DNA from 3 places in the Rhodococcus jostii RHA1 genome. Region 2 is predicted to be linked to each of the others. Evidence: riboswitches for the same ligand, from Rfam matches in the RefSeq annotation. Region 2 holds a riboswitch; each other region holds the start of a gene.

Region 1 (4,924 bases), 2.3 Mb from region 2:
AACTCGGCCGCCCCGCCCTCATCGTGCTGCGCTGCACGGGTGCCGTGTGGATCATCGCCGTCCTCGCCGCGATCACCGACAATCTGCTGACCGCCGCCCTGGCCACCCTCGTCGCGTCGGCGGCCAGCGCCCTGGCCAAGGTGTCGCTGGACGCGTCGCTGCAGCACGACCTGCCCGAGGAATCGATCGCGTCCGGATTCGGTAGGTCGGAGACGGTCCTCCAGCTGAGCTGGGTGGTGGGCGGCGCGCTGGGCGTCCTCCTGCCCACCGAATACTGGATCGGGTTCTCCGTGGTCTCTGCCGTCATGACCATCGGGCTCGTCCAGACCGTCCTCACCTACCGCGGGAGCACCCTCCTGCCCGGGCTCGGCGGAAAACGTCCCGACCTGGCCGAACAAGAAGTGACCGAGCCCCACTCGACCCACCGGGCCGACCGATCGACAGGAAATGTGACGTAAGTGAGAATGCAGGCGCGAACCAAGAAGATCCTGGCACTGATTGCAGTGGGGCTGATGGTGGTCCTGGTGGCCTTCGTCGGAGTCCTGTACGCACTGGTCCGCAACTCCTCGCCCCGCCTGCCCGAGATCACGGCCTTCGCCCACAACCGGGCCGAGCAGATCCCCCCGCTGGCGTACTGCAACCTGTATCTCGAGGACTGCACAACCGGTGACCTCGCCGAGCTCGACGTGCCCCCCGGCTCCTCGCTGCAGCTGTCGCTGCCGCAGGAGATCGTCGACGCGCCGTGGCGCATGCTCGTCGTCTACCAGGACGCATCGGGACAGGTCGTCGTCCAGGAACAGGCCCACCGCGCCGGTGAGACCCGCGCCGTGACCGTGCCCTCCTCGGAAGACCTGCAGCTGGCAGGCGTCGAGATCCAGCTGCCGTCCGCCGTCATCGACGAGCAGGGGCTCACGAAGGCCCGGGCAGCCTGGTCGATCAAGACCGCCTAGCACGACACACGAAGAAGGCCCCTGCGCCGGAGCGCAGGGGCCTTTTCGTTGTCCGTCGAATCAGCTGTCGAGCTCGCGCGCGACGGCGCGGACCACCTCGGAGATGCGCTGGGCGGTCTTGCGGTCGGGGTACTTGCCCTTGCGCAGATCGGGCTGGACCTTCGCCTCGAGCAGCGTGATCATGTCCTCGACCATGCCGTGGAGTTCGTCCGGCGTGTGCTTCTTGGCGGACGGCTCCTTGCGCGCGGCGTTTTGACGCAGCGACGGCGCCGGGTCGAGCACCTTCAGGCTCAGAGCCTGGGGGCCGCGTCGACCGGCGGCCATGCCGAACTCGACGCGCTGGCCGGCCTTGAGGCCCTCGACGCCCTCGGGAAGAGCGGACGAACGCACGTAGACGTCCTCCCCCTCCTCCTGCGACAGAAAGCCGAAGCCCTTTTCGACGTCGTACCACTTCACCTTGCCGGTCGGCACCGCGTTCACCCGCTCATCACTTGGAGTGCAGTTGGTTGCACTTGGTATGCAAAACAGCGCGCCCCACCTCTGGTGCGGGACGCGCAGTGCCCACAGTCTACCTTGCAGAGACCCCCTCCGACATCCGGGTTTCCAGGCACTATCGTTGCTGGTGTGGCCCACGAACCGACTCCTCCGAGCACTCCTCACACACCCCGGAGGAGCGACGGACTCCTGCGCGTCGCACTCGCCCTCTTCGCGATCGGCTTCGTCGCGATCGTGGCGATCTTCCTGACCCCGGTGCTCTCCGATTCCGAACCGGGCCTCGTTCTCTATCTCATCGCCCTCGCGTGCCCGATCGGCTTCCTCCTCGGAATCGTCGCGGCGCTCAGACAGGGCAGACGCTCGCGCTGACACACCCGACCACCGACCGATGGGACGATCATGAGAATTCTGCTCAACATCATCTGGCTGATCTTCGGCGGTCTGTGGCTGGCGCTGGGGTACTTCGTCGCCGGAATCCTGTGCTGCATCCTGATCATCACGATCCCGTTCGGCATCGCGTCGTTCCGGGTCGGCGTCTACGCGCTGTGGCCGTTCGGGAAGACCGTCATCGACAAGCCGACGGCCGGTGTCGCCTCGCTGATCGGCAACGTCATCTGGTTCGTCATCGCCGGTCTGTGGCTCGCGATCGGGCACGTCGTGACGGCAATCGCCATGGCGATCACGATCATCGGGATTCCGCTCGCGGTCGCAAATCTCAAGATGATCCCCATCTCGCTCATGCCCCTCGGCAAGGACATCGTCGACGCTCCCCAGTGATGTGAGCTTCCTCACATAACGGCCCGGTAACGGAAGGGCAACGGCTCGGCGATACGCACGTCTCGTCGCCACTAGCTGGGAAGAGTCCCTGCGCGCCCAATGAGGCCCCGCAACAGGCGAAGACACTCCGCGTTATCAAATGGTGACACTGCGGCCTCGGCCCGTTACCGTCGTCACCGGCCGAGGAAACATCGGTCACATCCGGCCCGCCGCGCCAAACCTCGTCCCGCGGGTACCGGAGTCCCGACGAAGCATTCCAGGGACGAGGACGGGGGACCCAAAGTCCTCCAGGGAACGCAAGTTCTCAGACGGACACCGGCCCGAATGTGCTTCGCACACTCGGATCTTGGGGTGAAGCCAGACCCTCTCCAGCCAGGAGAGGCGAGGCCGGGCGACCTCTCAGCCCGAACCCGACAGCTGACCTCGCAGGCGCGTGTGGAGAGGATCTCGACCACTATGAGCGGACGCCATCGCAAGCCCACCAACACCGGCCGCACCGTCGCCAAGGTCGCCGTCACCGGCGCCATCATGGGCGTCGCCGGAGCAGCCTTCTCGGGCACCGCGAACGCGGCACCCGACTCCGACTGGGACCGCCTCGCGCAGTGCGAGTCCGGCGGAAACTGGGGAATCAACACCGGAAACGGCTTCCAGGGCGGACTCCAGTTCTCCCCGAGCACCTGGAACGCACACGGTGGAACCCAGTACGCGGCCACCGCCAACCAGGCCTCGCGTGAAGAGCAGATCGTCGTCGCCGAGAAGGTCCTCGACTCCCAGGGCTGGGGCGCATGGCCGTCCTGCTCCTCGAGCCTCGGCCTGAGCAGCGCACCCACCCAGCGCACCGCCCCCGCAACCGTGCCCGAGGCCCCCGCGGCGCCGGCACTCCCCGACCTCACGGGCGGCGTCCCCAGCACCAACGGCACGTCGCAGTACGCCGGTGCCGTCGACAACGCGATCGAGGCCGTCAAGGCTCAGGGCATCGCGATCGATCCCCAGATCCTGCAGCTCATCGACGCGAACAAGGGACTGCTCCCGCAGTAATCCCCCGCGACTCACAGAAGAGGGCCCTGCACCGATCCGGTGCAGGGCCCCTCTTGTGTCGTCGGGTCAGCGGTTGATCACGGTGTGCGGATGCGCGTACGGCAGCGAGTCCGCCGGCAGCGGGAACTCGGTGTCCTCGCCGAACGGGGACAATCCGCCCGCACGGCTCGACGACAGTTCGGTCACGGCGCTATCTCCATCGGCGGTTTCGGGCCACCCTGGATCCACGTACTGCTTCTTCGAATTGTTAGCCACGGTGCCATTTTGACAGGAGCATTCGGCGACGTACAGCCCAGGTCTCTAATCTGATAGTCGATGACCGACACCGACGACGCCACCGCGAGCACCAACGGCACCGCTGCCTCCCCGCGCGGAGCCGCGACCCTCGCGGACTGGCTGGCCGCGCGCAGCGACGCCGAACTGACGGATCTGCTCCGCAAGCGCCCCGACCTGGCGGTTCCACCGCCTGCCACGATCGTCGTCCTCGCCGGCCGCGCCGAACAGCGGGCATCGGTGGCCCGCGCGGCCGACAACCTGACGTCGCTGGACTTCGGCATCCTCGAACTCCTGGCGCTCGAACGGGCCGACGAGGTCGCCGTGCCGCGGGCCACGCTGCAGGACGCAGTGGGGTCGCGGGCGACGAAGAAGACCGTCGACGCCACGCTGGACGGCCTGCGGTCCGTGGGGATCGTCTGGGGGGACAAGACGTCGCTGCGCATCGTTCCCGCTGTCGTGGCCACCATCCCGTGGCGGGTCGGACGCAGCGCCGAACCCGACGAGACGCTGGACGAACCCGGCATCACGGCCGCGCTGGCCGGACTGCAGAGCGTCGAGCGGGACATCCTGGAGACCCTGTCGAAGTCGAGTTCGATCGGACGCACCCGGGACGCGGCCCCGGGAACACCCCCCGACCGTCCCGTGCAGCGACTCCTCGCCGCCGGGCTGCTGCGGTGGATCGACGACGAAACCGTCGAACTGCCCTATCAGGTGCGGCAGGTCCTGCGCGGGGAGGCCGTCTTCGACCCCACGTCGCTGGCCGCTCCCACCGTCACGGGCCGCAAGCACAAGCCGACCGACATCAACGCCGCCGCGGCAGGTGAGGCGCTGGAACTGGTTCGCCACTGCGAGGACGTCGTCAAGGCTCTCGGCGAGATCCCGGCGCCCGCCCTGCGGGCAGGTGGGCTCGGTGTCCGCGAACTGCGCCGGATCGCCAAGACGTCCGGCATCGACGAGAACCGGCTGAGCCTGCTCGTCGAACTGCTCTCCGCTGCGGGACTGATCGCGAGCGGCACCCCGGATCCGGCGCCGACGTCCGACAGCGGGGAGAACTACTGGGCCCCGACCACCGCGGTCGACAACTGGCTCACCGCGCCGGTCGCCCGGCGGTGGCACGCTCTGGCCGCCGCGTGGCTGGAACTTCCGCGCATGGCGTGGTTCATCGGCATGCGCGATGCCAACGACAAACCGGTCGCCGCGCTGTCCGAGGAGGTGCGCGCGCCGTCCGCGCCGCGCGACCGGCAGGCGATCCTGGGACTGCTGGCGGAACTGGGCAGCGGCCACTCGGCGGATCCGGCGGAGGTCAGCCGACTGCTGGCGTGGCGCCGCCCCCGCTGGGGTGCCCGGTTGCGGGTCCACGCGGTCGAACGCACCCTCGACGAGGCCGC
Region 2 (4,924 bases):
TCACACCCCGGTCTCGACCTCGACGAATATCGCCGCGGTGTGGTGGCTCAGAACTGGGATGTTCAGCTGTCCTGCTCCGGCCCCACCGCCGAGACACGAGCCCAGATCGCAGGCACCGTCACCGCCGACGACCTCAGACCCGCCACACCCGAAGCACTCGGACGGTTACGCGACCTCCTGGAGGCGATGTCATTGCCGAAAAGCGTTGCGACGGCACCATTGCTGATCGGCTACGGTGGCACGGATTCCTTCATGCGGCCAGAATGGACCGCCCGCGCGATCGCCGGAGCATGCGACCGCGGTGACACCGTCGCTGTGATCTTCGATCCTGCCAAGGGGCACGGCGAAATAGATATGGGCCCCGCCATTCCCTGGATCGAGGCACAGTTCGCCGGACAGCCGGCGCCGAACTCCTGTGAACAGCCGTGAGCCGGGGAGAATTTCTCGACATGTGCGGTCCACCGAGCGGTCGAGCCGGATCCGCCCGTCCTTTTCGTGTCGGTCAGTGAGCCAGGCGGTGACCGGAGGAATCAGTGTGGTGCCCGAACGGGTGCCGCCAATGCCGGCCGCCGGTGTCCGAGCTGTCGGCGTCCGCGGCGCCGTCCTGGGAACAGGGATCGGCGACATCCACCATCACACCAGGCGTGTCGACTTGGTCGAGGGCAAGGGAAGAGCATGACGGGTGGCGAGGTGGAAGCCGGCTCTCAATGCGTTTGCAATCACGTTCGAAGGCCGAATCACCCCGAGTAAGAACTAAACCGATGCGCCAGAGCTAGTGGTGTGTCTCGCAAATAATTCTTGATCGATTCGATAGAATCCGTACATGAGGAACCCGGTACCAGCTTTGGAGATTTCCGATGGGCAGCGCGTTGTACTCGAGTCGTTGGCGCGGTCGCAGTCGGGTGCACATCGGGAGGTGGTGCGGGCCAAGGCGTTGTTGATGGCGGCCGAGGGCATGGCTAACACTGCTATCGCGCAGGCGTTGTCGGTATCGCCGGGATCGGTGGCGAACTGGCGGGTGCGGTTCGCCGAGGACGGCATGGCGCGGTTGGGTGAGGTGCGCAAGGGTCGTGGTCGCAAGCCCTCGATCCCGCAGGAGAAGATCGAGGAGATCGTGGACCTGACGCAGAACTACCGCCCGAAAGGCGAGACTCATTGGAGTTGCCGGACGATGGCAGAGTATGTCGGGGTCTCCAAGGACACCGTCCAGCGCGTGTGGTCTGCTCGCGGACTCAAGCCGCACAGGGTCGAGACGTTCAAACTGTCGAATGATCCGCGATTCGAGGACAAGCTCGTCGACGTCGTCGGTCTGTATCTGAACCCGCCCGAGCGGGCGATCGTGTTGTGCGCGGACGAGAAGTCGTCGGTGCAAGCCCTCGACCGGACCCAGGCCTCGCTCCCGATGATCAAGGGCGCGGCGAGACGATGACCCACGACTACAAGCGTCACGGCACCACCACCTTGTTTGCCGCGCTCGACGTCCTTACCGGCAAGGTGATCGGCCAGTGCCTGCCGCGCCACCGTCACCAGGAGTTCTTGAGATTTCTGCGCACCATCGACCGCGAGGTGCCCAAGGACTTGGAGATCCATCTGATCCTGGACAACTACGCCACCCACAAGCACGAGAAGGTCCGGGCTTGGCTCGATAAGCATCCACGGTTCCACCTGCACTTCACTCCCACCTCCTCCTCGTGGCTTAATCTCGTCGAACGTTGGTTCCGAGAGCTGACTGATAAAGCTCTGCGGCGCGGGGTCTTTCACTCCGTACCGCACCTCATCGCCTCCATTGAGGAATACCTCGATGCCCACAATGAAAGCCCCCGACCGTACGAATGGACCGCGACCGCCGAATCCATCCTCGCCAAGGTTGCGCGCGGCCGCGTCGCACTGGAAAAGATCAGCTAAATCAGAGACACACCACTAGATCCACCGAAAACCTGACCCTCACGACCAGGCGACAGAAGAGGGGCCCTGCACCGGATCGGTGCAGGGCCCCTCTTCTGTGAATCGCGGGGGATTACTGCGGGAGCAGTCCCTTGTTCGCGTCGATGAGCTGCAGGATCTGGGGATCGATCGCGATGCCCTGAGCCTTGACGGCCTCGATCGCGTTGTCGACGACACCGGCGTACTGCGAGGTGCCGTTGGTGCTGGGGACGCCGCCCGTGAGGTCGGGGAGTGCCGGCGCCGCGGGGGCCTCGGGCACGGTTGCGGGGGCGGTGCGCTGGGTGGGTGCGCTGCTCAGGCCGAGGCTCGAGGAGCAGGACGGCCATGCGCCCCAGCCCTGGGAGTCGAGGACCTTCTCGGCGACGACGATCTGCTCTTCACGCGAGGCCTGGTTGGCGGTGGCCGCGTACTGGGTTCCACCGTGTGCGTTCCAGGTGCTCGGGGAGAACTGGAGTCCGCCCTGGAAGCCGTTTCCGGTGTTGATTCCCCAGTTTCCGCCGGACTCGCACTGCGCGAGGCGGTCCCAGTCGGAGTCGGGTGCCGCGTTCGCGGTGCCCGAGAAGGCTGCTCCGGCGACGCCCATGATGGCGCCGGTGACGGCGACCTTGGCGACGGTGCGGCCGGTGTTGGTGGGCTTGCGATGGCGTCCGCTCATAGTGGTCGAGATCCTCTCCACACGCGCCTGCGAGGTCAGCTGTCGGGTTCGGGCTGAGAGGTCGCCCGGCCTCGCCTCTCCTGGCTGGAGAGGGTCTGGCTTCACCCCAAGATCCGAGTGTGCGAAGCACATTCGGGCCGGTGTCCGTCTGAGAACTTGCGTTCCCTGGAGGACTTTGGGTCCCCCGTCCTCGTCCCTGGAATGCTTCGTCGGGACTCCGGTACCCGCGGGACGAGGTTTGGCGCGGCGGGCCGGATGTGGCCGATGTTTCCTCGGCCGGTGACGACGGTAACGGGCCGAGGCCGCAGTGTCACCATTTGATAACGCGGAGTGTCTTCGCCTGTTGCGGGGCCTCATTGGGCGCGCAGGGACTCTTCCCAGCTCGGGGCGACAAGACGTCCCCGTCGCCGAGCCGTTTCCCTTCCGTTATCGGACCGTGATGTGACGGAGCTCACATCACCGGTGCGTCGTCGATGTCCTCGCCCGGGCGCATGAGCGAGAGGGGATCATCTCGAGATTCGCGGCTGCGAGTGGGAGTCGCTGGCCGGAGCGCTGTGTCGCGACGAGGCCCTTGCCTCGATGGTTACCGACCTCGACACCAGAAGGGTGCGCCTCGGCCTTCTCCCCGAGGTCGGGCGGACGATGTCGCGTGGGCCTGTTACTCGTCCGGTGCCGGTGACTCGGTCGCCCCCTCGAGGCGCTGACCGGAGTCGAGGGGCGAATCGATGCATTCCGGGCCCGCTGGGGAGGATGACCGTCCATGAAGCCCGGCCGCGTAAACGCAGTAGTCTCCGTCGTCGATGTTGAGGCCGCCGTTGCCTGGTACACGACGTTTTTCGGCCGACCTGCCGACCGTCACCTGCCCGATCTCGCCGAATGGCAGCTCACCGGTAAGTCGGCCCTGCAACTGGCACTGGACCCGTACGGCGCCGGCAGCTCCATAGTGGCGTTCGAGGTAGACGGCATGGACGGTGTCCCCGCCGACCTCGAACACCGCGACATCATCCCGGGAAACGATCATCGACGGGACAGCGACGATCACCGACCCCGCAGGCAACCGGATCAGAATAGCGGCGCGTCACCCGTAGTCATAGTCTACGCAGTGGCGCCGAATCCGCTGCAAGAAAATCTGTTTGAGGCACCGACACGGAACACACCGCCGCTCCGACCAGGAGCACCGATGCCGCGACCACCGCCGGGCGAGCACGACTTCCGTCCCACCCTCGGCGAGGAACTGGCACGGATAGATCTGACCGTCCGCGCGAAGCGCCTCGAGGACCTGCCCACCGACCGAGTCGCTGCCGTAGCGGAGCAGATAGCGCATCGCCGAACGTACCGCCCGCCGGTACTTCGATCACGGCACCGTGCGCACACGACACCCGATGGGTCCGATCGCTGTCTGAGACCTCGAACGGTGGGTACGCGGGGCGTGAGAGGACCCCACTTATGTTGATCAGAGTCGACCCCGCACCAGCCGCGCTCCGCGCACTCCACACCGTGCACGAGCGCGGACAGCGCCCGGACAGGCCGCGCGTGCGGCCATGATTGTTCATCTACACCAGCTAGCGTCGCCGATCGTGACAACCTTGCGCGGCCCGGCGCTAGCCCTTCTGCGGTTCAACTACCATCTGGCCCGCATACCGTTGCAGTGGGCGGAATGGGTCGTGCTGTCCCGGCTCGACGAGCAGGCCTCGACACGTCTGGCGTACGAGCAACTCCTCATCGACTGCGACCGGCTGGCGGCACGGCTACTCGACGACGAGGAGGCGGCCCGGCGAGCCGACGACCTGGATCGGCACGCCCTGCTCGTCCGGACCGTGATCGCCGGGACTCTCACCGGACCCAACGCCGAGGGGTCCTGCTCCTCGACGAACAGCGGGAGCGCTTCCAACACCGGCAGCGCGAACGCAAGTTCCCGAACGCGCCGCTATGAACGAGTTGCGCTCATCGGGCTCCACCCGGCCAGGCGATCTCGGCGGATACCTCCTCGAGGCGACGTGTGGCTCTTTCCAACCGGCCCTCGAGTTCGAGGATTTCCACCACCAGCTCGTCCCGCTCGGCGAGCCAGTCGGCAACCGTGCGCTGATAGGATTTCATCTTCATCAGTTCACGATACGCCCAGGTCAACGGCCGATGCCCACCCCAAGTGCCCCGGTCCATCGCTGACCCTTCTTGGTGCGCTGCGTGAGCTCCAAGGCATGGCAGCAACAACGTCAGTACGTGAAGACCGAAGCCGATCGGGGACGACAACGAGCAACCTTGCCACCTCGTGTGGGCATGCCCTCGACCTCTGCGCGGACCACTGTTGGATGCGGGCCCCTGCGT
Region 3 (4,924 bases), 6.3 Mb from region 2:
CGGGGTGGGCACTGCGGACCGTGCTCCCTTCCCTTCGGGATGCGGCTCGTGCAGGTGCGGAGAATGCAGTACTCGGCGAGGACGTCGGCGAGGTCGACGGCGGTCGAGCGCGACCGGAACGGACCGAGCGAGTCGGCGGTCGGGGTACGCACCACCGACAACCGGGGGAAGGCCTCCACGGTGAGCGTGATCCACCAGCCGCGTTTCGGGTACTTGGATCTCCGGTTGTACGGAGGCGTGTGCGCTGCCAGCAGCCGGAGCTCGCGCACACCGGCCTCGAGTGCGTGCGCGCACTCGACGTGGTCGATCCGGGTGGTCAGCGCCACCATCTCCTTCATCCGGCCGCGCGTCTCGGAGCCGGTGAAGTAGTTGCGCACCCGCCGGCGCAGATCGGTGGCTGTGCCGACGTACAGGACCTCGTCGGACGGTCCGCGGAAGAGGTAGACGCCGGGGGCATGGGGGAGATGGCCGGCGAGCGAGCGTTTCGCCCGCTGGTGCGAGGAGACGTCGGGAAGGTAGTCGACGAGCTCGGTGAGACTGTGCACTCCCTGATTGCCGACCCTCGCGATGAGGGCGTGCAGGACGTCGACGGTGGCACGGGCGTCGTCGAGTGCGCGGTGGGTCGGAGTGGTCCCGACGTCGAACAGCCGGGCCAGCGACGACAGCTTGACCGACGGCGCTTCGTCGCGGCTGAGGACGCGCCGGGCCAGTTTGACGGTGCAGAGCACGGTGAACTTGGGCCAGGGGGTGTCGGTCGCGGACGCGGCGGCCTTGAGGAAGCCTGTGTCGAACGGGGCGTTGTGCGCGACGAGCACCGCCCCGCGTGCGAACTCGAGGAACGCCGGCAGCACTCGCTCGATCCGCGGGGCGTCGATCACCATGGCGGTGGTGATGCCGGTGATCTCCACGATGTGCGGGGGAATGGACCGCCCCGGGTCGACGAGGGTGGCCATTTCGGCGATCACCTCGCCACCGCGGATCTTCACGGCGCCGATCTCGGTGATGGCGTCCTCGCCCGGCCGCGCTCCGGTGGTCTCGAGATCGACCACCACGAACGTGGTGTCCCGCAGTGGGGTGTCGAGCTCGTCGAATCTCAGCTGTTCGGGTACACCGGGGACGCTCACGGCTCAGAGCGTATGGACGGGCACCGACAGAACCGCCCGGCGAGCCCGAAGAGCCCGGAGAGACGAGGATCACACTGCCCGCCTCGGGCGACGGTCGCGGGCGGTGCGAGGGTCGGGCGCGCGACCGCGAAGGAGGGGTCCGGACGGGGCGGGGACCGGTGCCGGCAGGTCCGGCGCGTGCGGCGGGTGCGGTCCGCGGCACCCCGCTGAACAGCAGGAACACTGGTCGAGAAGACATCGGGGAGTCGTCAGGCTCCGCGAAAATGCCCACTCCCGCTATCGAAAAGGGATCGGAAACCAACCGCCTGTTATCCAGTCGTTACCGAATGTGGGTATCGCGCGCCCGCGAAGCCCAAATCGGCCCAAACGGACACTTTCCGCGTGTCCCGGTCGACATCGGGGTATTCCATTTCGTAACCTTCCTGAGACCTAGCGGAGTCTCGCAGCCCCAACACCGGGGCAGCATCGCTAGTCACCGCCTAATCGGTCTCTCGCGAGAGTGGCCGTACCGGGAACCCAAGTTTCTACTGGGGTGAATCCCGCCGGGACGTCCTCACGCACCGGTGGGTAGGGCTGATCTTCCCAGCCCGAACCCGTCAGCTAACTCGGTCGGCGGATGAATGGAAGAAACGGAGTACCCCTTTCGTGGCGTCACAAGTTTCCAAGCGGAATGTGCGACGGGCAGTCGTCGCCGGCGCGCTCGCAGTCGGAGCGCTCACCGCTACCGCGGCCCCCGCGGCCGCAGATCCCGTCACCATCCCCGGAGTCGGAACCTTCGAGATCCCGGGTGTCGTCATCCCGCAGATCCCCGGTGTCCCGAACCTGCCTGCGCCCCCGGCGCCGGCCAGCACCGCAGGTGACAAGGCCGTTCAGGCCGCACAGACCAAGCTCGGCTCGCCGTACGTCTACGGCGCCGCCGGCCCCAACTCGTTCGACTGCTCCGGTCTGGTGCAGTGGGCGTTCAAGCAGGCCGGACTGAACCTGCCGCGCACCAGCTACGCGCAGGCGGCGGCAGGCACTCCCGTGTCGCAGTCCGATCTCCGCCCCGGCGACGTGGTCTCCTTCTACGGCGGATCGCACTCGGGCATCTACGCCGGCAACGGCAACGTGATCCACGCCTCCACCGAGGGGCAGCCCGTCAAGCTGGCGCCCATCGCGTCCATGCCTTTCGACGGCGCACGCCGCTACTGATCCACACGCGACGCGAGGCATCCACCGAGTCGAGCGCGGGGATGCACGGGGTAGCTTCGTAGGATCTCGCACGACCACCGAGGGTGGTTCGAATCACGATTCGAACCCACCCTCGATGTCGTTGCGCCCCAGGCAGACAGCGTGTCGTTCACCCGTCGGGTGGTCCCCGCCACCCCGTTCGTGACACAGGTGGACACAAACGTATGCCATTCCGTAACCTATCCGAGACCTTGCGAAGTCTTGTCGCGCCAACCGGGCGGCAACGCGGGTCACCACCTCTTCGGCACTCCACGGTCGCATCGGCCGAGGAAATCCCTGAGCCGCGCATCGGACACCCGACCCGGCTGGTGGAGAGCGACGATCGGAGAACTGCATTTCCGTGGCCTCACACAAGATGAAGCGCTCCCTGGGCAGCGTGCTGACCGCCGGCGTGCTGTCGGTGGCGCTCGTGTCGCTGCCCGCGATCCAGGCGGGTGCAGACCCGGTCACCACCAACCCGACCGACGCGCTGACAAAGCTCGGTGACCTGTCCCGGCAGTCCGAGCAGACGTCGGAGGCACTCCACAACGCGCAGATCGATCTCGAGGCCAAGCAGTCGGCGCAACGCGACGCCGACGCCGAGCTCGCGGCGGACCAGGGTGTGCTCGACGCCGCCAACGCGCGCGTCGCCGTCTTCCAGCCCGTCGTGAACAAGCTCGCCACCGCCAACTACCAGGGCGCACGGACCAATCGCCTCTTCGCCGTAATGGTGAGCGATTCGCCGCAGCAGCTCCTGGACCAGATGTCCGCTCTGGACGCCATCTCCAACGACACCCGCAATCAGGTCGCGCAGTTCCAGTCCGCCACATCGGAAGCCACGAAGGCCGCCGAGGCGTCGAAGAAGTCCGCGGATGCCGCACGCTCCGCGACCGAGCAAGCGAAAGCGGTGAGCGACGATCTACAACGCAAGCAGAGCGACCTGCAGGCGCAGATCGCCGACGTGATCAAGGCATTCGGAGATCTCACCGGCGCCGAACGCGACCAGCTGGCGGGGACGCCGTTCCCGCCCGGCTTCGACCCGAACACGATCCTCGCGCATCTCACCCCTGGCTCGGGCACGAGCGCGCTGCAGGCAGGCATGACCCGTATCGGCGACCCCTACGTGTGGGGCGCCACCGGTCCGGACGAATTCGACTGCTCGGGACTCGTCGTGTGGGCGTACAAGCAGATCGGCAAGACGCTGCCCAGGTCCAGTCAGGCGCAGGCCAGCGGCGGCACCCCGGTGTCCCGCGACGCCCTGCAGCCCGGCGACGTCGTCCTCTTCTACAACGACGCGTCCCACGTCGGCCTCTATGCCGGCAACGGCAACATTCTCCACGCCTCGACGTTCGGTGTTCCGGTGAAGATCGAGTCGATGGCGAAGTTCCCCTTCTACGGGGCGCGCCGCTACTGACGGCGACCGTCCGACAGCGGCGGCCGGGTGTGCTCATACACTCACCGGCGTGCCCGCTTCAGACCCGTCTCCCGCAACGGATCCGACCTCGCGCCGTCAGGCGCGCCCGTGGGAGCTGGCCGCACTGGCCGGACTCGTCCTCGCCGTCGTCGTCGTACTCGCACTGACGGGGTTCTCCCGGACCGAGCGGGACGCCGACGGGGCCGTCGGCACCGCGCAAGCCGACGCCGAGGCGCGTGCGGCAGCCGTCCAGACGCTCCTCGACACGTGGGCGTCGGCCGTGCGGACGAACGACGCGGCCCGGCTGTCCGGTCTGATGGATCAGGCGGCGGCACCGGGATTCCTGGCCGCCGAGACGCGGCGGGCGGGCAACGTTGCCGGGGTGGAATTCTCGGACTGGGGCTACGAGATCGCCGAGGGCGCCGAGACGGCGGTGCCGTCGAGTCTCGTCGACGCGCTCGGGGCCGACGAGGTGTGGGCCCCCGCCGTGCAGCTCCGCTACGCGATCGCGGACGAGAGTCCCACCCGAAAGCCGGTGGCTCTCGTCGTCGCCCGGCGCGGCGAGCGCTGGGCACTGGTCAGCGACAGCGCCACCGTGGACGGCGACCGGCGGACCTGGCGTGGACCGTGGGATTTCGGACCCGTCGTGTCGCGCCGCGTCGACACCGGTGACGGGCGGACGTCGGTGGTGCTCGGACATCCCGAGAACGCCACCATGGTCGACCGGCTGGCGGACGAACTTCCCGCCGCCGTCGTCAACGCCACTCAGCTGTGGGGTTCGAACTGGGCGGGCCGCGCGCTCGTGTGGGTCGCGGGATCGCAGGACGAGTTCACGGCGCTCGTCGGCCCGAATCACGACGGACGCGACATCGCCGCCGTCGCCATCTCGGACGCCGTCGACCCCGATGCCGCCACGGTCACCGGACAGCGGATCGTGTTCAGCCCCGCATCCGCGGACCGGCTGACCGAGGTCACCCGGCGGGCGATCCTGCGGCACGAGCTGATCCACGTGGCGGCGCGCGCCGAGACGGTGGACCGCTCACCGATGTGGGTGCTGGAGGGCTACGCGGAGTACGCGGCATACCGGGGTACCGGCGAAGCCGAACGGCAGATCGCGCCGGCGCTGACCGCGCAGGTGGGCGCCGAGGGTCCGCCGACCGAGTTCCCCGAGGACACC

The links. Region 2 has a riboswitch for cyclic di-AMP ahead of RHA1_RS34290 (transglycosylase family protein). Riboswitches for the same ligand answer to the same signal wherever they lie in the genome.
Region 1: linked by a shared signal. The riboswitch ahead of RHA1_RS24255 (transglycosylase family protein) and the one ahead of RHA1_RS34290 (transglycosylase family protein) in region 2 are both predicted to bind cyclic di-AMP.
Region 3: linked by a shared signal. The riboswitch ahead of RHA1_RS44465 (NlpC/P60 family protein) and the one ahead of RHA1_RS34290 (transglycosylase family protein) in region 2 are both predicted to bind cyclic di-AMP.

What each region holds. Positions count from the first base shown of each region.
Region 1 is NC_008268.1:5,239,223-5,244,146, reverse strand. Features, by position in the region: gene RHA1_RS24280 (MFS transporter) at 1-458, shown strand, start outside; gene RHA1_RS24275 (DUF2771 domain-containing protein) at 465-950, shown strand; gene RHA1_RS24270 (cold-shock protein) at 1,011-1,421, opposite strand; gene RHA1_RS24265 (hypothetical protein) at 1,575-1,814, shown strand; gene RHA1_RS24260 (YccF domain-containing protein) at 1,845-2,222, shown strand; cyclic di-AMP (ydaO/yuaA leader) riboswitch at 2,457-2,670, shown strand; gene RHA1_RS24255 (transglycosylase family protein) at 2,679-3,260, shown strand; gene RHA1_RS24250 (hypothetical protein) at 3,327-3,515, opposite strand; gene RHA1_RS24245 (helicase-associated domain-containing protein) at 3,576-4,924, shown strand, end outside.
Region 2 is NC_008268.1:7,514,640-7,519,563, reverse strand. Features, by position in the region: gene RHA1_RS34300 (lipase family protein) at 1-429, shown strand, start outside; partial or broken gene RHA1_RS34295 (IS630 family transposase) at 824-1,905, shown strand; gene RHA1_RS34290 (transglycosylase family protein) at 2,018-2,599, opposite strand; cyclic di-AMP (ydaO/yuaA leader) riboswitch at 2,608-2,821, opposite strand; gene RHA1_RS49635 (hypothetical protein) at 3,258-3,656, opposite strand; partial or broken gene RHA1_RS52215 (hypothetical protein) at 4,141-4,532, shown strand; gene RHA1_RS50735 (hypothetical protein) at 4,544-4,702, opposite strand.
Region 3 is NC_008268.1:1,196,213-1,201,136, reverse strand. Features, by position in the region: gene RHA1_RS05435 (DEDD exonuclease domain-containing protein) at 1-1,124, opposite strand, end outside; cyclic di-AMP (ydaO/yuaA leader) riboswitch at 1,591-1,755, shown strand; gene RHA1_RS44465 (NlpC/P60 family protein) at 1,770-2,315, shown strand; gene RHA1_RS05425 (C40 family peptidase) at 2,695-3,747, shown strand; gene RHA1_RS05420 (hypothetical protein) at 3,797-4,924, shown strand, end outside.